Regions from separate parts of the Pseudomonas sp. DWP3-1-2 genome, predicted to be linked through region 1. Evidence: riboswitches for the same ligand, from Rfam matches in the RefSeq annotation. Region 1 holds a riboswitch; the other holds the start of a gene.
The links. Region 1 has a riboswitch for manganese ahead of ACP7B0_RS09230 (TMEM165/GDT1 family protein). Riboswitches for the same ligand answer to the same signal wherever they lie in the genome.
Positions count from the first base shown of each region.

Region 2: another riboswitch for manganese. It lies ahead of mntP (manganese efflux pump MntP); the one in region 1 lies ahead of ACP7B0_RS09230 (TMEM165/GDT1 family protein).

Region 1 is NZ_JAFCTZ010000003.1:62,713-72,371, forward strand. Features, by position in the region: gene ACP7B0_RS09210 (SOS response-associated peptidase) at 1-596, shown strand, start outside; gene ACP7B0_RS09215 (methyl-accepting chemotaxis protein) at 722-1,564, opposite strand; partial or broken gene ACP7B0_RS09220 (HAMP domain-containing protein) at 1,580-2,863, opposite strand; gene ACP7B0_RS09225 (M48 family metallopeptidase) at 3,089-3,907, shown strand; gene ACP7B0_RS09230 (TMEM165/GDT1 family protein) at 4,088-4,672, opposite strand; yybP-ykoY riboswitch at 4,744-4,881, opposite strand; gene ACP7B0_RS09235 (methyltransferase) at 4,922-5,920, opposite strand; gene ACP7B0_RS09240 (2-hydroxyacid dehydrogenase) at 6,089-7,054, opposite strand; gene ACP7B0_RS09245 (LysE family translocator) at 7,140-7,769, shown strand; gene ACP7B0_RS09250 (fatty acid--CoA ligase) at 8,049-9,659, shown strand, end outside.
Region 2 is NZ_JAFCTZ010000007.1:122,944-132,602, forward strand. Features, by position in the region: gene mntP (manganese efflux pump MntP) at 449-1,015, opposite strand; yybP-ykoY riboswitch at 1,024-1,195, opposite strand; gene ACP7B0_RS16540 (glucan biosynthesis protein D) at 1,442-3,061, shown strand; gene ACP7B0_RS16545 (hypothetical protein) at 3,604-4,911, shown strand; gene ACP7B0_RS16550 (hypothetical protein) at 4,922-6,265, shown strand; gene ACP7B0_RS16555 (acyltransferase family protein) at 6,275-8,167, shown strand; gene katB (catalase KatB) at 8,351-9,659, shown strand, end outside.

The DNA of each region.
Region 1 (9,659 bases):
CCGCTTTTGCGGCCTTGCCCGGTTTTCCGGCTGACCAACAGGCGCAGTGGAATATATCCCCGGCCGATTCGGTACTGATGCTGCGTGCCAGCGCCCAGGTGGAGGGTGAACTGGAAGTGGCGCGGGCACGCTGGGGCCTGACGCCTGCCTGGCTGACTGACCTGTCCCGCACGCCGGCCCACGCCCGCGCCGAAACCTTGGTCGAGCAGCCGATGTTCAAGGATGCGTTTCGCTCACGTCGCTGTCTGCTGCCCGCCAATGGCTTTTACGAATGGCGCGGCACAACCCGCAAGCGACCGTTCTGGCTGACACCGGGAGAGGGCTCGGCGCTGTTTTTTGCCGCGATCTGGGAGGCGTATCCCGTGCAAGGGCACACGTACCTGAGCGTCGCGGTCGTGACCCAGCTTGCCGCCAACCAGCGTCGCCCCCTGATTCTCGATGCGCAGGGCCAAAAGGACTGGCTGGCCGCCGACACCCCTTTGGCGACCTTGCAGGCGCTGTTGGCCAGCCCGCAAACGGCCCTGCGCGAAAGACCGCTGGCCAATCTGGTCAACGATCCCAAGCTCAACGCGCCGGAGTGTCTGACGCCTTTGTGACTGAACCCTTCGTTGGGGCGCCCAGACGGCTTGCCCGCGAGGGCGTCAACGTCAATCAATAAAAGCATCGACTGAAACGCCTGTTCGCGGGCAAGCCTCGCTCCAACGCGGGTTAGCCTGCCTTCCTACACCTTGAACTGATTGATCAAGCGACGTTGCTGCTCGGCCAGTTTGGTCAGCTCTGCGCTGGCCTTGCTGGATTCATCGGCACCGCCCGCGACCTCATTGGCGACCTGACCAATATTGATCACGTTGCGGTTGATGTCGTCGGCCACGGCGCTTTGCTCCTCGGCGGCGCTGGCGATCTGGGTGTTCATGTCGTTGATCACCGATACCGCCTTGGTGATGGTGTTCAGTGCTTGCGCTGCGTCGGCGGCATGGCTGACGCTTTCGGCGGTCCTGGACTGACTGCCTTCCATGACCTGAACCACCTCGCGCGTGCCGCTTTGCAACGCCTGAATCATGCTCTGAATTTCCTGGGTGGCCTGCTGCGTCTTCTGCGCCAGATTGCGCACTTCGTCGGCAACGACCGCAAAGCCACGCCCTTGCTCGCCAGCGCGGGCGGCCTCGATAGCAGCGTTCAACGCCAGCAGGTTGGTCTGCTCGGCGATGCCGCGAATGGTGGTCAGGATCGCGTTGATGTTCTCGCTGTCTTTGGCCAGGGTTTGCACGACATTCACTGCGCGGCCTATTTCAACCGCCAGGTTACTGATCGATTGGGATGTGTTTTGCACGATCTGCATGCCTTCGTGGGCGGCGCTGTCCGCGTGGCTGGCCGCTTGCGCTGCCTGGGTTGCGTTACGCGCCACGTCCTGGGCCGTTGCGGTCATCTCGTGTACCGCCGTAGCGACCAGGTCGATTTCCGACATCTGCTTCTGCACGCCCAGATTGGTGCGGATGGCGATATCAGCGGTGTGCTCCGAGGAATCACTGACCTTCTGCACAGACGTCACGACCTGACTGATCATGACCTGCAGTTTGCTCAGGAACGTATTGAAACCCTGGGCAATCTGTCCGGTTTCATCGACCCTGTCGCTGTTCAGGCGTTTGGTCAGATCCCCGTCGCCCTGAGCAATGTCATCGAGCATGACGACCATCTGTTTGAGGGGGCGCGCGATTGCACGTCCTGCCAGCCAGATCACCAGCAAGCCCAAGGCTGCTATGAGCAAACCCACCATGGTCATGCCGAAAATGTTACTGCTGTGCTGCTGCTCAAGATCACGTTGCAGCGCATTCAGTTCGGCCATGACCGCATCGAGGGGCAACTGCATCATCAAGGTCCAGCGCGCATCGGTCGCGCCGATACCGAAGGGCATGTACACCTCGATATGGCCGTGCTCCTTGTCGATGTCATAGCGCACCTCGCCCACGTTGATTTTGGCCAGGTTGGCCACTTCGTTGGCGTCCATCAGGACGCTGGCCTTTTCGCCCAGCCTGGATGGATCTTTGGTGTAGGCAACCAGCGAGCCATTGCTGGAGATCAAGGCCATTTCCCCGGCGCCGTCGTAGAGCTTTTTGTCTGCGGCCTCAAGCATCTCCTGGATGAAGTTCACCGACAGGTCGGCGCCGACAATGCCCTGGAACGTGCCGTTGATCATGATCGGCTGGATGAAGGACGAGAGCATCACCATCTTGCCGTCGAGGGGGTAGGGCGCCGGGTCGATGACGCAGGGTTTTTTGGTTTCCCGGGAGCACAGGTAATACTCACTCGAACGCACGCCGGTGGGCAGCAACCGGGTGTCTTCAAGGCTGGAGAGTTTTTCCAGGGTCAGGCTGCCGTCTGCCTTGCGATACCACCACGGCATGAAGCGGCCATCTTTCGGGTCGGCACCCGTTGTGGTCGAGCCCACATACGCCGCGTCATTGTGGTCAAGAACGTCGGGTTCCCAGCCTATATACGCGCCGAGAATCTTCGGATTCTGCTCCACGGCACTGCGCAGCAGATTGAGCATTTGCTCGCGACTGATCTTCAGTTGCGGCTGGCCGTTGCTGTCGTTGATACCCAGCAAGGCGTTGGTGGCGGCTAAACCTGCCGTGAGCAGGAGCGGTGTTTCAAGTTCGCGCTTGATCTCGCTGGCCTGGTTGCGGGCCAGCGCGCCAAGACGCGACTCTACCGAGCGCTCGAACTGCGCCTGGGTTTGTTGCTCAACCATCGCCTGGGTTCTCGCTCCAGCAAACAGTGCATACAGCACTAAGGCGACAATGATGCTGAGTACGATGGCGCTCGTCAGTGCAGCGACTGAAGACTGGATCGATTTGAACTTCATAGAGGGCTCCGGACGCTAGGGTACGTCTGTAGTTGTCTATCGGCTAATCTCTGAAGAAGCATGAACACACTGGCTGAATTTGACGTTAGTAGTGTTAAAACGTCGTAATCAGACAGGTCGTTCGCGTGTTCATCAATGGGGGCAGCTGACCGGCAAGACGATTGTTTGCTGGCGTGCACACTCTTTGCCGCTTAGGATGCCAGCACGATTCCAGGGAGATTCATCATGCGTCGTTCATTTGCTTTATGTGCCTTGAGTACCAGTCTGTTGCTCAGCGGTTGCCAATCGGTGAACACCACCAGCGGGGATGCGGTCGGTGTGGAGCGCAAGCAGTACATGTTCAGCATGCTGTCGACCGATGAGGTCAACAAAATGTATGCCCAGTCCTATCAGGAAACCGTGACCGAGGCCTCCGGCAAGGGCGTGCTCGATACCACCAGCGCCAATGCCAAGCGGGTGCATGCCATCGCCGACCGGTTGATCGCCCAGGCACCTAAACTGCGCCCGGACTCAGCCCAATGGCAGTGGGAAGTGAACCTGATCAAGAGCGATGAGCTGAACGCCAACTGCGGGCCTGGCGGCAAGATCTTTGTCTACAGCGGCTTGATCGATAAACTGAAGCTGACAGACGATGAGCTCGCCGCAGTGATGGGGCACGAGATTGCCCATGCGTTGCGCGAACATGGTCGCGAAGCGATGTCCAAGGCGTATGGCGTGGCGATGGCCAAGCAAGGGGCGGGGGCGCTGCTGGGGTTGGGGCAGGACAGCCTGGCGCTGGCCGATACCGTGGTCAATTACAGCCTGACGCTGCCGAATAGCCGCGGCAATGAAAACGAGGCTGATCTGCTGGGTCTGGAATTGGCCGCGCGCGCCGGTTACAACCCTAATGCCGCTATTACCTTGTGGCAGAAGATGACTCAGAATTCCGGTGGTTCTCAACCCGAATTCATGAGCACTCACCCGGCCTCCGACAACCGCATTGCCTCGTTGCAGGCAGCGATCCCCAAGGTGATGCCGTTGTATCAGGCGGCCAAAAAATCCTGAGTTGAGTGAATGTCCAGCTTTTGAGGGCCGTTCACCGGGTGGGGCTGGCTAAAGCCGGTCCCACACGGAATGCTGTGACCTGTAGGAGCGAGCTTGCTCGCGATAGCGTCGCGTCAGCCTGCGTCAGGCGGCGACACCTGCACACAACCGCCCGACGCGCATCAGGCTAAGCCGCGCCCGTTAAACCCACCCACTTACCTGCATCGCCTTGTACACCGCCACCAGCGCCAGTACGAAGAACGCGCTGGCCGCCAGGCGGCGAATCAGCGTCAGTGGCAGCTTCTCTGCGGCAAAGTTACCCGCCAGGACCACCGGGACGTTGGCAATCAGCATGCCCAGCGTGGTGCCGAGAATGACCAGCCACAGGTAGGAGTATTGCGCTGCCAACATCACCGTGGCGATTTGCGTCTTGTCGCCGATTTCCGCGATGAAGAAGGCAATCAGCGTGGTCAGGAATGGCCCGAACTTGCGCCCGTTACCGGTTTCGTCGTCGTCCAGCTTGTCCGGCACCAGCGTCCACAGCGCGGTGGCGGTGAAGCTTGCGGCGAGGATCCAGTGCAGCGTGGCATCGGAGAAGAAATTGCCGACCCAGGCACCTACCGCGCCCGCTGCTGCGTGGTTGGCCAGCGTGGCCGCGATAATGCCGGCGATGATCGGCCAGGGCTTGCGAAAGCGGGCGGCGAGAATGAGGGCGAGCAGTTGGGTCTTGTCACCGATTTCGGCCAATGCGACGACAGCGGTGGGGACCAACAGGGATTCCAGCATCAGGGTTTTCCTAAGGGGCGGGTCGACACGGCTATGACACGTACAGCCTTCCCGCCCCGGGTAAGGTGTTCGTGTCATAGGTCTTGTCAAACCACCGATCCGTCTGAGCGGATTCCGGGTCGTACGCACCATGGTCTGAGGACCAAGTATGTTGATGCGTACCGGACGAGCATGGCGCTCGTGGGAGACTACTCCCCTAGGACGGTGCGGATTCTGCCTACGCACGCCGCATTCGGCAAGCGCTTATTTTCAGGCGCGCTTGGCGCGATAAACCCGGAAACCATTGCCCTGCGCCTTGACTGCGCACACGCCCAAGTGCTCCTCGATAAGCGGCTGATACTTGAGGAACGCATTCGCAACCAAGCGCAGTTCGCCACCGGATTTCAGATGTTGGCGTGCTTTTCGCAGCAGGTTTTCCGTTGCCTGATAGTCGGTGTGTACCCCGACATGGAACGGCGGATTACTCAGAATCGTGCTTAAACCCATGGGCGCCGCGTCGATGCCGTCGCCCGTCAACACTTCGGCTTCCAGGCCATTGGCAGCCAGCGTCAGACGGCTGCTGGCGGTGGCGAAGGCATCCACGTCGAGCATGATCACGTTGTTGTGCGGGTAGCGACGTTTTACCGCAGCCCCCAGCACGCCGGCACCACAGCCGAAGTCCAGCAGGTTGCCACTGGGCAGCTTGTCGATGTTCTGCAACAGCAGCGCCGAGCCACGATCCAGGCGGCCGTGGCTGAACACGCCCGGCAAGCTGACCACTTTGAGTGGCCCGTCATCCATTTCCACCTCGTAATGCTGGGCGAGGCTTTCCAGGGTTTGTGCTTGCGGGGCACTTTCCACGGTCACCTGCCAGAGCTGGCAGTGACGGGCGCTGTCCAGCTTGCGCGCACGACCGAACGGGCTTAACTGGCGCGCAGCGGCTTCGATACCGCTGCGTTTTTCACCGACCAGAAAGAGCTCGCGTCCTGCCAGACGGGAGGCCAGGGCATTGAGAATATAGTCGGTCAGGTCACGGGATTTGGGCAAAAACACCACGGCGGCGTCGAAGGGTTCGGCCGGCGCGTCGACGCCGAAGTGCGTGCGCCCTTCGAAGCGTGCATCCAGCGCGGCCTGATCGCCCGCGTGCCAGCACCAGCCGCGTGCCAGGGGCAGACGACCCAGCAGATCGTCTGCCGGCAATCCGGCCAGCAGCAGCGAACCCTGAAACAGCTCGGCCTGACGGAGTAACACTTCACTGCGCGGGTCCATGGGAGGGCTCCTTGAAAAGGGGCGCAGTCTAGCAGCTTGAATGCGCTGTTGGAGCGAGCGGGCCGCGTTCCGACTTGCCCGCGAATCCGGCGCTTCGGTGGGCCAGACCCACCGCGTAAACTTTCTTCGCGGGCAAGCCTCGCTCCAACAAGCTTCTCCAGCCCCGGCTTAACTCACCACCCGTACCGGCTCGCCGGCAAAAAACGCCCAGGCATTTTCCGTGACCTGGCTGACGATCCGTTGGCGAGCCTCGCGGGCGCCCCACGCGCTGTGGGGCGTGATGATCAGACGGGGAATATCGCCAGCCAGCAGCGGGTTGCCTGCAACCGGCGGTTCCACGGTCAAGACATCGGACGCGGCACCGCCCAGATGGCCGCTGCGCAGCGCATCGGCAAGGGCCTGTTCATTGATCAGCCCGCCGCGAGCGGTGTTGATCACATAAGCGTGGGGCTTCAAGAGGCTCAATTCGTGATGCCCGATCATGTCGCGGGTGTGCTCGTTGAGCGGGCAGTGCAGCGTCAGGGCGTCGACTTGCGGCAGCAGTTCTTCCAGCGGCAGGCGATCTGGGCGGGCAGGGCGGCCGGGGACTTGCCCCAGCAGAACGTGCATGCCAAAGGCTTGTGCCAGTTTTGCCACTGCGCTGCCGAGCTCACCGTGCCCCAACAGGCCCAGGGTTTTACCTTCCAGCTCGAAAATCGGGAAGTCCAACAGGCAAAACTGGGTGGATTTTTGCCATTGGCCTTGTTGCACGGCGTTCTGGTAATCCGGCAGGCGCGTGGCCAGGGCGAGCAACAGCATCAGCGTGTGCTGAGCCACCGACGGGGTGCCGTAGCCCTGGCAGTTACTGACGGTGACACCGTGCGCGCGGGCGGCGGCCAGGTCGACGTTATTGGTGCCGGTGGCGGTCACCAGAACCAGCTTCAAGTCAGGGCATGCGGCGAATGCGTCGGAGTCGATCATGACCTTGTTGGTGATCGCCACGGTGGCGCCTTGCAGGCGCTCGATGACCTGATCGGGCGTGGTGCTGTCATGCAGTACCAGTTCGCAGAAGCATTCCCTCAGCGCGCTGAAGTCCAGATCGCCCAGATCCAGGGAAGTGTGATCAAGAAAAACTGCCTTACCGTGATTACTCATCAGCTGTACCTGTCTTTGAACGTTTTGAAAGCTTAAGGTGATCAGCCTAACAGAGCGAAATGCTTGCTTACATTTGGAGAAACCCATGTATTGGGCAGAATTTCTGACCGTCGCCTTGATCCACCTGCTCGCCGTCGCCAGCCCGGGTCCGGATTTTGCCGTGGTGGTGCGTGAAAGTGTCACCCATGGCCGCAAAGCCGGTACCTATACCGCCATGGGCGTGGGGACCGCGATTTTCCTGCATGTGGGCTATTCGCTGCTGGGGATCGGGCTGATCGTTTCTCAATCCATCGTGCTGTTCAATGCACTGAAGTGGGCGGCTGCGGCTTATCTGCTGTACATCGGCTTCAAGGCCCTGCGTGCCAGACCGGCCAGCGCCAGCGATGCGCCGGTCAAGCTGGCACAGGGCGAGCGTACCGCCCGGGGCGCCTTCGCCAGCGGTTTCGTCACCAACGGTTTGAATCCCAAGGCGACGCTATTCTTTCTGTCGCTGTTCACGGTGGTCATCAATCCGCACACGCCGCTTGGGGTGCAGGCGGGCTACGGTGTTTACCTCGCGGTGGCAACCGGGCTGTGGTTCTGCATGGTGGCGCGGCTGTTCAGCCAGGAGCGAGTACGCGCCGGGTTTGCTCGCATGGGCCATTGGTTTGATCGGGCCATGGGGGGCGTGCTGGTGGCGTTGGGCGTGAAGCTGGCGTTTACCGAGATTCATTGATAGCCCCCGCACGAGAGGCGATCGCACAGCAGGCACCGGACCGGCCGGGCTTTTCCCGGCGAAAGCCGGTCCCACGATCAGTTCAGAGGATTAGGCAATATTTGATAAGCGCACGCTTGCCCGCGACGGGATCGCTCCGGCTTGAAGCGGGTGTGATATAGCCAATCGCCTTCATCCGGCTCGTCCAGCAAATCATCCCTTCGGCTGATTTGGCTGGCGGCACTGGCCTCTAGAGTGCATATTTTCAAGCCTCGACTGTGCACTCGAAAAGGAACTCCTATGCTGCAGACCCGCGTTATTCCACCAGCCGATGGCGCCTATCAGTACCCCCTGTTGATCAAGCGGCTATTGATGTCTGGCAGTCGCTATGAAAAAACGCGTGAAATCGTCTATCGCGACACTGTTCGCTATACCTACCCCGAGCTCAACGAGCGGGTCTGTCGCCTGGCCAATGTCTTGACCGCCGCTGGCGTCAAAGCCGGTGATACCGTGGCGGTCATGGATTGGGACAGCCATCGTTATCTGGAGTGCATGTTCGCCGTCCCCATGATCGGCGCGGTCATCCACACCATCAATGTGCGGCTTTCACCCGAGCAGATTCTCTACACCATGAACCATGCCGAAGATAAGTTCGTGCTGGTCAACAGTGAGTTCGTCGGGCTGTATCAGGCGATCGCCGGGCACCTGACCACGGTCGAGAAAACGTTATTGCTCACTGACCTCCCGGAAAAAACCGCCGAGCTGCCCAATCTCCTGGGTGAGTACGAAACCCTTCTGGCCCAGGCGAGCAATCAGTACGAATTCGAAGATTTCGACGAGAACTCCGTGGCCACCACGTTCTACACCACGGGCACCACGGGCAATCCCAAGGGCGTGTATTTCAGTCATCGGCAACTGGTGCTGCACACCATGGGCGTGGCGACCATCGTCGGCAGTGCCGAGCGTCTGCTGTGCACCGATGACGTCTACATGCCCATCACGCCGATGTTTCACGTGCATGCGTGGGGCATGCCTTACGCGGCCACCATGCTGGGCTTAAAGCAAGTGTATCCCGGGCGTTATGACCCGGAGTTCCTCGTGGAATTGTGGCGCAAGGAGAAGGTGACGTTCTCCCATTGCGTGCCGACCATCATGCAGATGGTGCTCAATGCCAAAGCCGCCCAGGGGCAGGATTTCGCGGGCTGGAAGATCATCATTGGCGGCAGTTCGCTCAATCGCACGCTGTACGAGACGGCCAAGGCACGGGGCATTCAACTGACCGCTGCTTATGGCATGTCGGAAACCGGGCCGCTGATTTCCGTGGCGCACTTGAACGACGAGCTGCGTGCAGGCAGCGAAGACGAGCGCATTACGTATCGCATCAAGGCGGGCGTGCCGGGGGTGCTGGTGGACGCGGCCATTGTCGACGAGGCGGGCAACTTCCTGCCTGCCGATGGCGAGTCCCAGGGTGAGCTGGTATTGCGCGCTCCCTGGCTGAGCGAAGGCTATTATCGCGAGCCCGAAAAGGGTGTCGAACTCTGGGCCGGTGGCTGGTTGCATACCGGCGATGTGGCGACGCTGGACAGCATGGGCGTGATCGACATTCGTGATCGCATCAAGGACGTCATCAAGACCGGTGGCGAGTGGATTTCGTCTCTGGACCTTGAAGACCTGTGCAGTCGCCATCCGGCGGTGCGCGAAGTCGCCGTGGTGGGCATTGCCGATCCGCAATGGGGTGAGCGGCCTTTCGCGTTGCTGGTGATCCGCGAGGGGTACAGCATCGACGCGCGAGCGTTGAAGGAGCACCTCAAGCCTTTCGTCGAGTTGGGGCACATCAACAAGTGGGCGATTCCGCACCAGATTGCCCTTGTTACTGAAATTCCCAAGACCAGCGTCGGCAAGCTCGACAAG
Region 2 (9,659 bases), on a different contig from region 1:
CTCCAACGGGCTTTGCGTTCAATACCGTTATATCTCTACCACGACAGCGCTCCTTCGTTGGAGCCTGGCTTGCCCGCGAAGGGATTCATGATCCGCCACTTCGGTTGAGTGTACCTGCCTCTTCGCGGGCAAGCCGCGCTCCAACGGGCTTTGCGTTCAATACCGTTATATCTCTACCACGACAGCGCTCCTTCGTTGGAGCCTGGCTTGCCCGCGAAGGGATTCATGACCCACAACTTCGGTTGAGTGCACCGGCCTCTTCGCGGGCAAGCCGCGCTCCAACGGGCTTTGCGTTCAATACCGTTATATCTCTGTCACGACAGCGTTCCTTCGTTGGAGCGTGGCTTGCCCGCGAAGAGGTCGGTACATTCATCGACTTTTCTGCACCTGAAATGTTGCCTTCGCGGGCAAGCCGGAACGCCGTTCGCTCGCTCCAACGGGATTTCTGTCAAACCGCCGAAAGATGCTCATACAGAATCATCGAGCCCACGATGATCAGCACGACGCCGCCGACGATTTCCGCCCGTTGACCGACGAGGGTGCCCAACGCCCGCCCGAGCAGGGTGCCGATGGTCACCATGGTCATGGTGGCCAGGCCGATGGCCGCTGCTGCCACGAAGATATTCACGTTAATAAACGCTAGGCCGATGCCCACTGCCAATGCGTCGATGCTGGTGGCGATGGCGGTCACGATCAGCAGGAGCAAGCCATGTTGACTGGTTTTCTCCACCTCTTCATCGGCGGTTTTCAGGCCGTTGTAGATCATGTGCAGACCGAGCACCAGCAGCAGCGTGAAGGCGATCCAATGGTCCCAGCTCTCGACGAACTTCGACGCCGCATTGCCGATCAGCCAGCCGATAATCGGAGTGATGGTTTCGACGATGCCGAAAATCAGGCCCATGCGCAGGGCTTCGGAGAAGCGAGGTTTGTGCAGGCTGGAGCCTTTGCCGATGGCCGCCGCAAAGGCGTCTGTCGACATCGCCAGGGCGAGCATGACGAGGGATATGGGATTCACGGTTTGTTTTCTTCCGGTCGGGCATTGAGTCCACGACACTCCCGCACGCCCGACCTTATGGCGCGAAAATGTCGATGGTCTCACCAACCAGAAGGTGTCCGCACCACGGCAGGTTGCCGAGAATGTTGATACGGACGCTTCTTAGCGAAAAGAAGCAGGCTACTCCCCAAAGAGAGCGCGCTTTATACCGGCGCGATTGTGAAAATTTTGTCGCGGCGGAAAATCGCAACATTCGAGAAAAACGCCACAAGCCCCGCCCAGACATCCGTTCATACAATCTGATGGAACTAAATCGTAATTATTTATGTTTTTTTCGAACCGGGTGCTGTGTTTGTTATCTGTTGTGGGTAATTTGGCGTTCAGCAAGGAGTCGTAGCGCGCAATTTCATGTGCAGGAAGCACAGCATTGGTCAGAGGCTTCACTTTATGAATCGCAGGAATCTCCTGAAAGCATCCATGGCGTTGGCCGCGTATAGCACCGTGCCAGCCTCGGGGCTTTATGTTGCACGTGCTTTTGCCGCCGCCGCCGATGGCGAGATCGAGAGTTTCGACTTCGATACGCTCAAGGCCCACGCCAAACAACTGGCTGGCCGTGGCTATGTCAGCAACAAACAAGTATTGCCACCGGTGCTGGCCAACATGACGCCGCAGCAATTCAACGCGATCAAATATGACGCCGGTCACTCGTTGTGGCACGACGTCAAAGGCCAATTGGATGTGCATTTCTTCCACGTCGGCATGGGCTTCAAGACTCCCGTACGCATGTACAGCGTGGACCCGACGACCAAGCAGGCGCGGGAAGTGCACTTCCGCCACGAACTGTTCAATTACGAGTCCAGCGGCATCGACAAGTCGCTGGTCAAGGGTGATCTGGGCTTCGCCGGGTTCAAGCTGTTCAAGGCCCCGGAAATTGCCATCAATGACGTGGTGTCGTTCCTGGGCGCGAGTTATTTCCGCGCCGTGGACAGCAACAAGCAGTACGGCCTTTCGGCACGCGGCCTCGCCATTGATACGTACTCGACGCGTCAGGAAGAATTCCCGGATTTCACCAAGTTCTGGTTCGAAACACCGGACAAGAACGCGACCCGCTTCGTGGTCTACGCCTTGCTCGACTCGCCCAGCGCGACCGGCGCTTATCGTTTTGATATCGACTGTCAGTCCGGGCAAGTGGTGATGAACATTGATGCGACCGTCAATGCCCGCACCGACATCGCTCAACTGGGCATCTCGCCCATGACCAGCATGTTCAGCTGCGGCACCCATGAGCGCCGCATGTGCGACACCATTCACCCGGAAATTCACGACTCGGACCGGCTGTCCATGTGGCGCGGCAACGGTGAATGGATCTGCCGTCCGCTGAATAACCCGCCAAAGCTGCAGTTCAACGCCTTCGCCGACACAGACCCCAAAGGTTTCGGTCTGGTGCAAACCGATCACAATTTCGCCAGCTATCAGGACACGGTCGATTGGTATCACCGCAGGCCGAGCCTTTGGGTTGAGCCCACCACGCCGTGGGGCGAGGGTTCGGTGAACCTGGTGGAGATCGTCACCACGGGCGAAACGATGGATAACATCGTGGTGTTCTGGACACCTAAAACACCGGTCAAAGCCGGCGATACCCTTAACTTTGGCTACAGACTGTACTGGAGTCCTCTGCCACCCGTCAGCACGCCTTTGGCGCAGGTGCATGCCACGCGCTCAGGCATGGGCGGCTTTACCGAGGGCTGGGCGCCGGGCGAGCATTACCCGAAAGTCTGGGCGCGACGCTTCGCCGTGGATTTCAATGGCGGCGGTCTGGAACGCTTGCCGGAAGGCACGGCCATCGAGCCGATCGTCACGGTTTCCAACGGCAAGGTGCAGGACTTCAACATTCTGGTCCTGCCGGACATTCAGGGCTATCGCATAACGTTCGACTGGTACCCGACCAACGATGGGGCTGAACCGGTCGAGATGCGCATGTTCATCAAGTCCCAGGACCGCACGTTGAGTGAAACCTGGCTGTATCAGTATTTCCCGCCAGCCGCTGACAAACGTAAATATCCGTAAGCTTCAACGGCAAGTTTCGAGGTGACTCGGAACTTGCCGTTTGTTGTGATGGGAGCGCCAATTTCAGGATTCGGTGAAACGTCAAATTAACAACGCCCAATAAATTCAATCAGTTACAACATCCATACTGTAACGTTCGTCGGCGATCGCTTTAATTTTGACGAATTAATTGACAGCCTCCCGAACTCAAGCTGTTATAGCCCTTGTCACGCAGTGGGAGCGTCCGCTCCCGACCTGAAAGCCGCACCCTCTCTTCTGCGGCCCCTTACCTCTTGATGGATGCCTCTATTGACCGTTTCAACGGCCGATGGGCGGTAGCGTTGGCGGTTGTATGGCCCCTTCAAACCACACAACCCTCGCTGCCTGAACCTCATGTGGGCGCGCTAGCCCGCGACAGAACATCCCAAACGACGAACGTATCGACTGATCTGACGCTTTTGCGGGCGAACCGCTCACGGTCCCCCGTGGCTGCGAAAACGCGCGGCATCAAGGGTTCGGCGGCATTTCCCACTTCCGATTACAGCGCTACAGAGGCAGAAAACATGATGTTGAACGCTGCGAACAGGGACGACAATAACGCTTCGACACTGTCCTTCTACAAGTCGACGGCCATGGTGTGGGTGGCCATCAGCCTGATTGTGATCGAGACCTTTTCCGGCGCGCTGCGCTATTACCTGGATCAGGTCGGACTGTCGCCGGTGCTGTATGCGCCCAAAGTCGGCTGCCTGATTTTATTGCTGCTGGAGTTACGCACTTACCGGGCAGGCCCCGTGGTGTGGTTGGCCCTGTTGCTGCTGATGATTTCAGCGTTGGTGGCCATGCTGCATGGCGCCACGCTGGCTAACGTCGCGTTCACCCTGTTCGCGCTCAGCCCGCTGCTGTTCGGGATGGTCTGCAGCGAACACCTGATCCATCGCCGTCGGCTGCTGCTGTGGGTCATCGGGCTTTGTCTGGTGGCGTGCATGGTCGGTCTTGCCCTGGACAAGATCACCGCCGTGCCATGGAAAGGCTACAGCTACAACATTGGTGAGACGCAATTGAGCGCCAACACCTCCTGGAGCGCGGAAGACGAGGACCGAAGCGCCGGTTTCGCCAGGGTGTCCAACGTGCTGTCGATCCTGATTGCGATCTACAGCCTGTATCTGGTGATGTTCATGCGGTCACGGCTGCTGATCCTGGCGTTGAGCCTCGTTGCCCTGTACGGCATCGTCCTGACCACCAGTAAAGCGCCTGCCGGTGGGTATCTGCTGACCATGGGCCTCTTGTTGATCGCGCGCATGCGCTGGACCACTCGAATCGCCTGCACCCTGGCCGTGGTCATCGGCATGGTGCTCCCGCTGATGGGGCTGCTGCATGACTTCGATGCGCGCACCGTGAGCAGTGGCGGTTCATCGCTGTCGTCGCTGTATGACCGGCTGATCAATACCTGGCCGAATGTGGTCGAAGCCATGACCAAAGCGGGTTACGGCTACACCGGCGCAGGCTTCGGGTTATTTGGCGCCTCGGTCATCATCTTTCCGGTTCCCGGTGCCGAACTGTTCGGTGGCTCGGACAGTACGTTCATGTACCTGTGGGGGATGTTCGGGGTCTTCGGTCCCGTGTTGTACGCCCTGCAAATCCCGTTGTTTTTTGCCCTTAGCAACAAAGATTCCCGTGTTGCCCGGGCATTGCTGGCGATCACGTTCTGTTGCTGCCTGATCAGCTGGACCACGGACATGTTTGAAGTCGCGGTGGTCAACCTCTTCCTGGGTCTGGCGATCGGGCATGTGCTGTCCGGCAAGTTGCTGGACAGCCGCAAAACCACTCGCCCGCAGCCCCTAAAGCTTTCCACGCTTCCCCGCCTGAACTGAGTCGATGAACATGGCCGCCCACTTACCTGTTGCAACACGTCTGCTGTGCACGGTGGCGTTGATCTGCGGCGCAGTCCAGGCGCAGGAGCCCGTGAAACCGCCGTTTATCCTGGGTATCGGAACGCACCTGATGAACTACCCGGCACCTTCCAGGCCCGCGCTGCAACGGGTTGCCGATGCAGGGATCTCTTCGGTCAAGGATGACGCGTTCTGGTCCACCGCCTCGCCCGGCCCCAATCAGTTGCGCATCGTGCCGCCGTGGCGCAGTTACCTGAACAATGCCCAGAGCCTGGGCCTGAGCAGGCTGACGATTCTCACTTACAGCACCTGGTTCCATGACAACGCCAAGCCCCGCAGCGGGAAGGTCAGAGCGGATTATCTGGAATACGTCGACTACGTCAGCCGCCAACTGGGCAATCGCGTCAACTTCTACGAGATCTGGAACGAGTGGGATATCGAAGCGCCGAAGGACCCGAAACTGAGCGCTGACTATGCCGCGCTGGTCCGTGATGCAGTGCCCTTGATTCGCAGGAACACGCAGACCACCGGCGGCACCCCCGCGAAAATCCTTGCCGGGGCCGTCACGCCCGAAGGCATGGACTACGGTTTTGCTGACCGCCTGATCGACGCGGGCATGCTCGACCTGGTGGACGGCCTGTCTGTTCACCCCTACGCCCACTGTCTGCCCGATGTGGCCCCCAATCCCGAAGCCTGGGCCGTGTGGCTGCGCAATTACGAGGCGCACATCCGCGCCAAGGCCGGTCGCGACGTGCCGTTGTACGTAACGGAAATGGCCTGGCCCAGTCACCGAGGCAATTGTGGCTTCACGCCCGCGGTACAGGCCGCCTATATGGCGCGGATTTTATTCCTTGCTCGCAGCCTGCCCAATATTCACGGCATGTGGTGGTACGACCTGGTCAACGACGGGCCCGACCGGACCGATCAGGAACACAACTTCGGGCTACTCAACGAAGACCTCTCCCCCAAGCCAGCCTATGAGGTGATGAAAGTCATCGCCCCGGTCATCAAGGACTTCAGCTACGACGCCCAGGCCAGTCGCCAGTCGGCCGGTGTGTACCTGCTGTATTTCGACAAAGGCCCCGAGCGCGTGGCCGTTGGCTGGACCACCGGCCCACACCGTCAGCAAGACATCACCAGCGCAGCGCCCATGTCGGGCCCGGTGACGTTGATTGATACCGCGCTCCCCGAAAAAGGCCGTTTCCCCGGCGAGCCCTGGCGGTGCGCGAATCAGCGCTGCTCGATATCCGTGACCCTCACCGGGTTCCCCAAGATCATCACCCTGAGCCCCGCGCAGACAGTGGCCACGCCCGGACTTCCCTCGCCCATACCGTGAATAAACGCCATGGACTTCAGAAAAGACATCAACGGACTACGCGCCATTGCGGTCATCGCGGTGCTGCTGTTCCACTTCAATCCTGCGTGGTTGCCCGGCGGGTTTGCGGGTGTCGATATATTCTTCGTGATCTCCGGTTACCTGATCACCGGGATTATCATGCGCAGCCTGCAAAAGGGTGATTTCAGCCTGATCGGGTTCTATAGATCCCGGGCCAGACGGATCATCCCGGCGCTGGCCGCGCTGTGCTTTATCCTGCTACTGGCGGGCTGGTTTTATTTGCTGCCGCTGGAATACAGCGAGCTGGGCAAGCACATCGCTGGCAGCCTGGGGTTTGTGTCCAACTTCGTCTATTGGTCCGAGGCCGGATACTTCACGGCGGGTGCTCACGAAAAATGGCTGCTGCACACCTGGTCACTGTCGGTGGAATGGCAGTTCTACATGATCTATCCCCTGGCGCTATTGGCGTTGAGTCGATTCATCGCCCAGCGAAATCTGCGCTGGTGGATCCTGGCCGCATGCCTGTCCGGTTTCGGCTTCTGCGTGTTTGCATCGTTCCTGTGGCCGGAACCGTCGTTCTACCTGCTGCCAACCCGGGCCTGGGAATTGTTGGTGGGTGGCGTCGCTTGCGTGTTCCCCATCACGCTGCGAGCCCTGCATCAGCGTCTGCTGGAGACCACGGGCCTGAGCCTGATGCTCGCCAGCTTTGTGCTGCTGACCGATAAAGACGTCTGGCCCGGTTACCTCTCGTTACTGCCAGTCCTGGGAACCCTGGCGGTGATCGTCGCCGCGCGCCAGGATTCATTCATGACCAGCAACCCGTTCTCACAATGGACCGGGAAGCTTTCCTACTCGCTATACCTGTGGCATTGGCCAGTCGTGGTCTTCATGAGTTACGCCGGGCTCCTGGGCGACACACTCCATGCCCTCGTCGGCATCGCCTGCGCCTTCGCGCTGGGCCTGGCGTCCTATCAATGGATCGAAAAATCGCCAAAGGCCGTCACACCCAAACGCCGCTGGAAATTCGCGACCGTCAGCGGGTTGATCACCATGGTCTTCGCCGCCGCCACCGCCGTGAGCGCCACAGAAGGGGCGATTTCGCCACTGCGGACCGTGAGCGTCTCGGACAAAGCGCGCTTCGTTCAGGACTATGCCGACCGTCAGAAGAACCTGTACGAGCTGTATTGGCTCAAGTGCGATGCCTTTTCGGCATTCACCCAGCGTGGTTTGTCGGGCATTGATGAATCCTGTACCCACAAGCAAGGCGAAGGCGGTGTGTTTTTGTGGGGCGACTCCCACGCCCAGGCGCTTTCCTTGGGCCTGAGGACGTCGTTACCGGCAGGCACGCCGTTCTATCAAGTGGCTTCGGCCAGCTGTCGGCCCAGCCTGACCCCGGACAACGGCCGCGCCACATCGACCCGCATCACTTGCAACTACTCCAATCAAAAGGCGCTTGAAAGCATTCAGACGCTGCGCCCGGACGTGGTGGTCATCGCGCAAAAGGACAAACACGACAAAACCCACTGGGGTGACATCGCCGCACGGCTCAAAAGCTATGGCGTCAAACACATCGTGTTGTTGGGCCCCCTGCCCCAGTGGAATCCGTCACTGCCCAGCGTGATCGCCAACCGGCATTGGGGCCTGAATCAATCGCACATTACCGACAACGCGCTGGATCAAAGCGTCATGGCCGCCGACAAAGCGATCCGCAGCCAGATTGATCCCCGGGCGGTGGATTACGTCTCACTGATTGACCGGCTGTGTGTGGCCAATTCCTGTCTGGTCCGGTTGCAGGACAACTCCCTGCTGCAAATCGATTCCGGGCACCTGAGCGAAAAAGGCTCGCTGTATATCGTGAAGAACTTTGTGATGCCCGAACTGAGCACCATCAGCAAAAACTAGCTGATCTGATACCCACCCCAGCCCGCATGGCCCCGCCATCGCGGGCTTTTTTCGTTCAAGCCGGGGACGCGCAAAAGTTCAAAACGAGAAAGCTATCGAGATAATAGTGACAATTGATTCAAGTAATCGCCGCCTCACTTATTAGTCTTCCGATCTCATAAAACTAAAACAGAGAGAGACGAAATGTTCTCACCCTACGCCCGACTGACCGCAAGCGTGATTGGAGCGAGCCTGATCGCCAGCTCGCCCGTCTTCGCCGACACCCTGACCCGCGACAACGGCGCTGCCGTTGGCGACAACCAGAACTCCCAGACCGCAGGCCCGACCGGCCCGGTGTTGCTGCAAGACGTGCAGTTGCTGCAGAAACTCCAGCGCTTTGATCGCGAACGCATCCCCGAGCGCGTTGTGCACGCACGGGGCACCGGTGTGCATGGTGAATTCGTGGCCTCCGGCGATGCGTCGGATCTGAGCAAGGCCAAAGTATTTCAGGCAGGCGAACATACGCCTGTGTTCGTGAGGTTTTCTGCCGTCGTTCACGGCAATCACTCGCCGGAAACCCTGCGCGACCCACGGGGTTTCGCCACCAAGTTCTACACGGCTGATGGCAACTGGGATCTGGTGGGCAACAACTTCCCCACCTTCTTCATCCGCGACGCCATCAAGTTCCCGGACATGGTGCATGCGTTCAAACCCGACCCACGCACCAATCTGGATGACGACTCACGCCGCTTCGATTTCTTCTCCCACGTCCCGGAAGCGACCCGCACCCTCACGCTGCTGTACTCCAACGAAGGCACCCCGGCCAGCTATCGCACCATGGATGGCAACGGCGTACACGCCTACAAGCTGGTGAACGCCAAGGGTGAAGTCAGCTATGTGAAGTTCCACTGGAAAAGCCTGCAAGGCTTGAAGAACCTTGATCCGAAACAGGTCGCAGAAGTCCAGTCCAAAGACTACAGCCACCTGACCAACGATCTGGTGGCCGCCATCAACAAGGGCGACTTCCCAAAATGGGATCTATACGTGCAGGTGGTCAAACCGGCTGACCTGGCCAAGTTCGAATTCGACCCGCTGGACGCCACGAAAATCTGGCCGGGCATTCCCGAGCGCAAGATCGGGCAGATGGTGTTGAACAAGAATGTGGATAACTTCTTCCAGGAAACGGAACAGGTCGCCATGGCCCCGGCCAACGTCGTACCGGGCATCGAGCCGTCTGAAGACCGCCTGCTGCAAGGTCGCGTGTTCTCCTACGCCGACACCCAGCTGTATCGCGTTGGCACCAACGTCCTGAGCCTGCCGATCAACGCCCCGCGCGTTAAGGTTAACAACGGCAACCAGGATGGCGCGCTGAACACCGGTCATACCACGACGGGCGTGAACTACGAGCCAAGCCGCCTCAACCCGCGTCCGGCTGTTGAAGAGGCGCGTTACAGCCAGTTGCCGTTGTCTGGTACGACCCAGCAGGCCAAGACCCAGCGTGAGCAGAACTTCA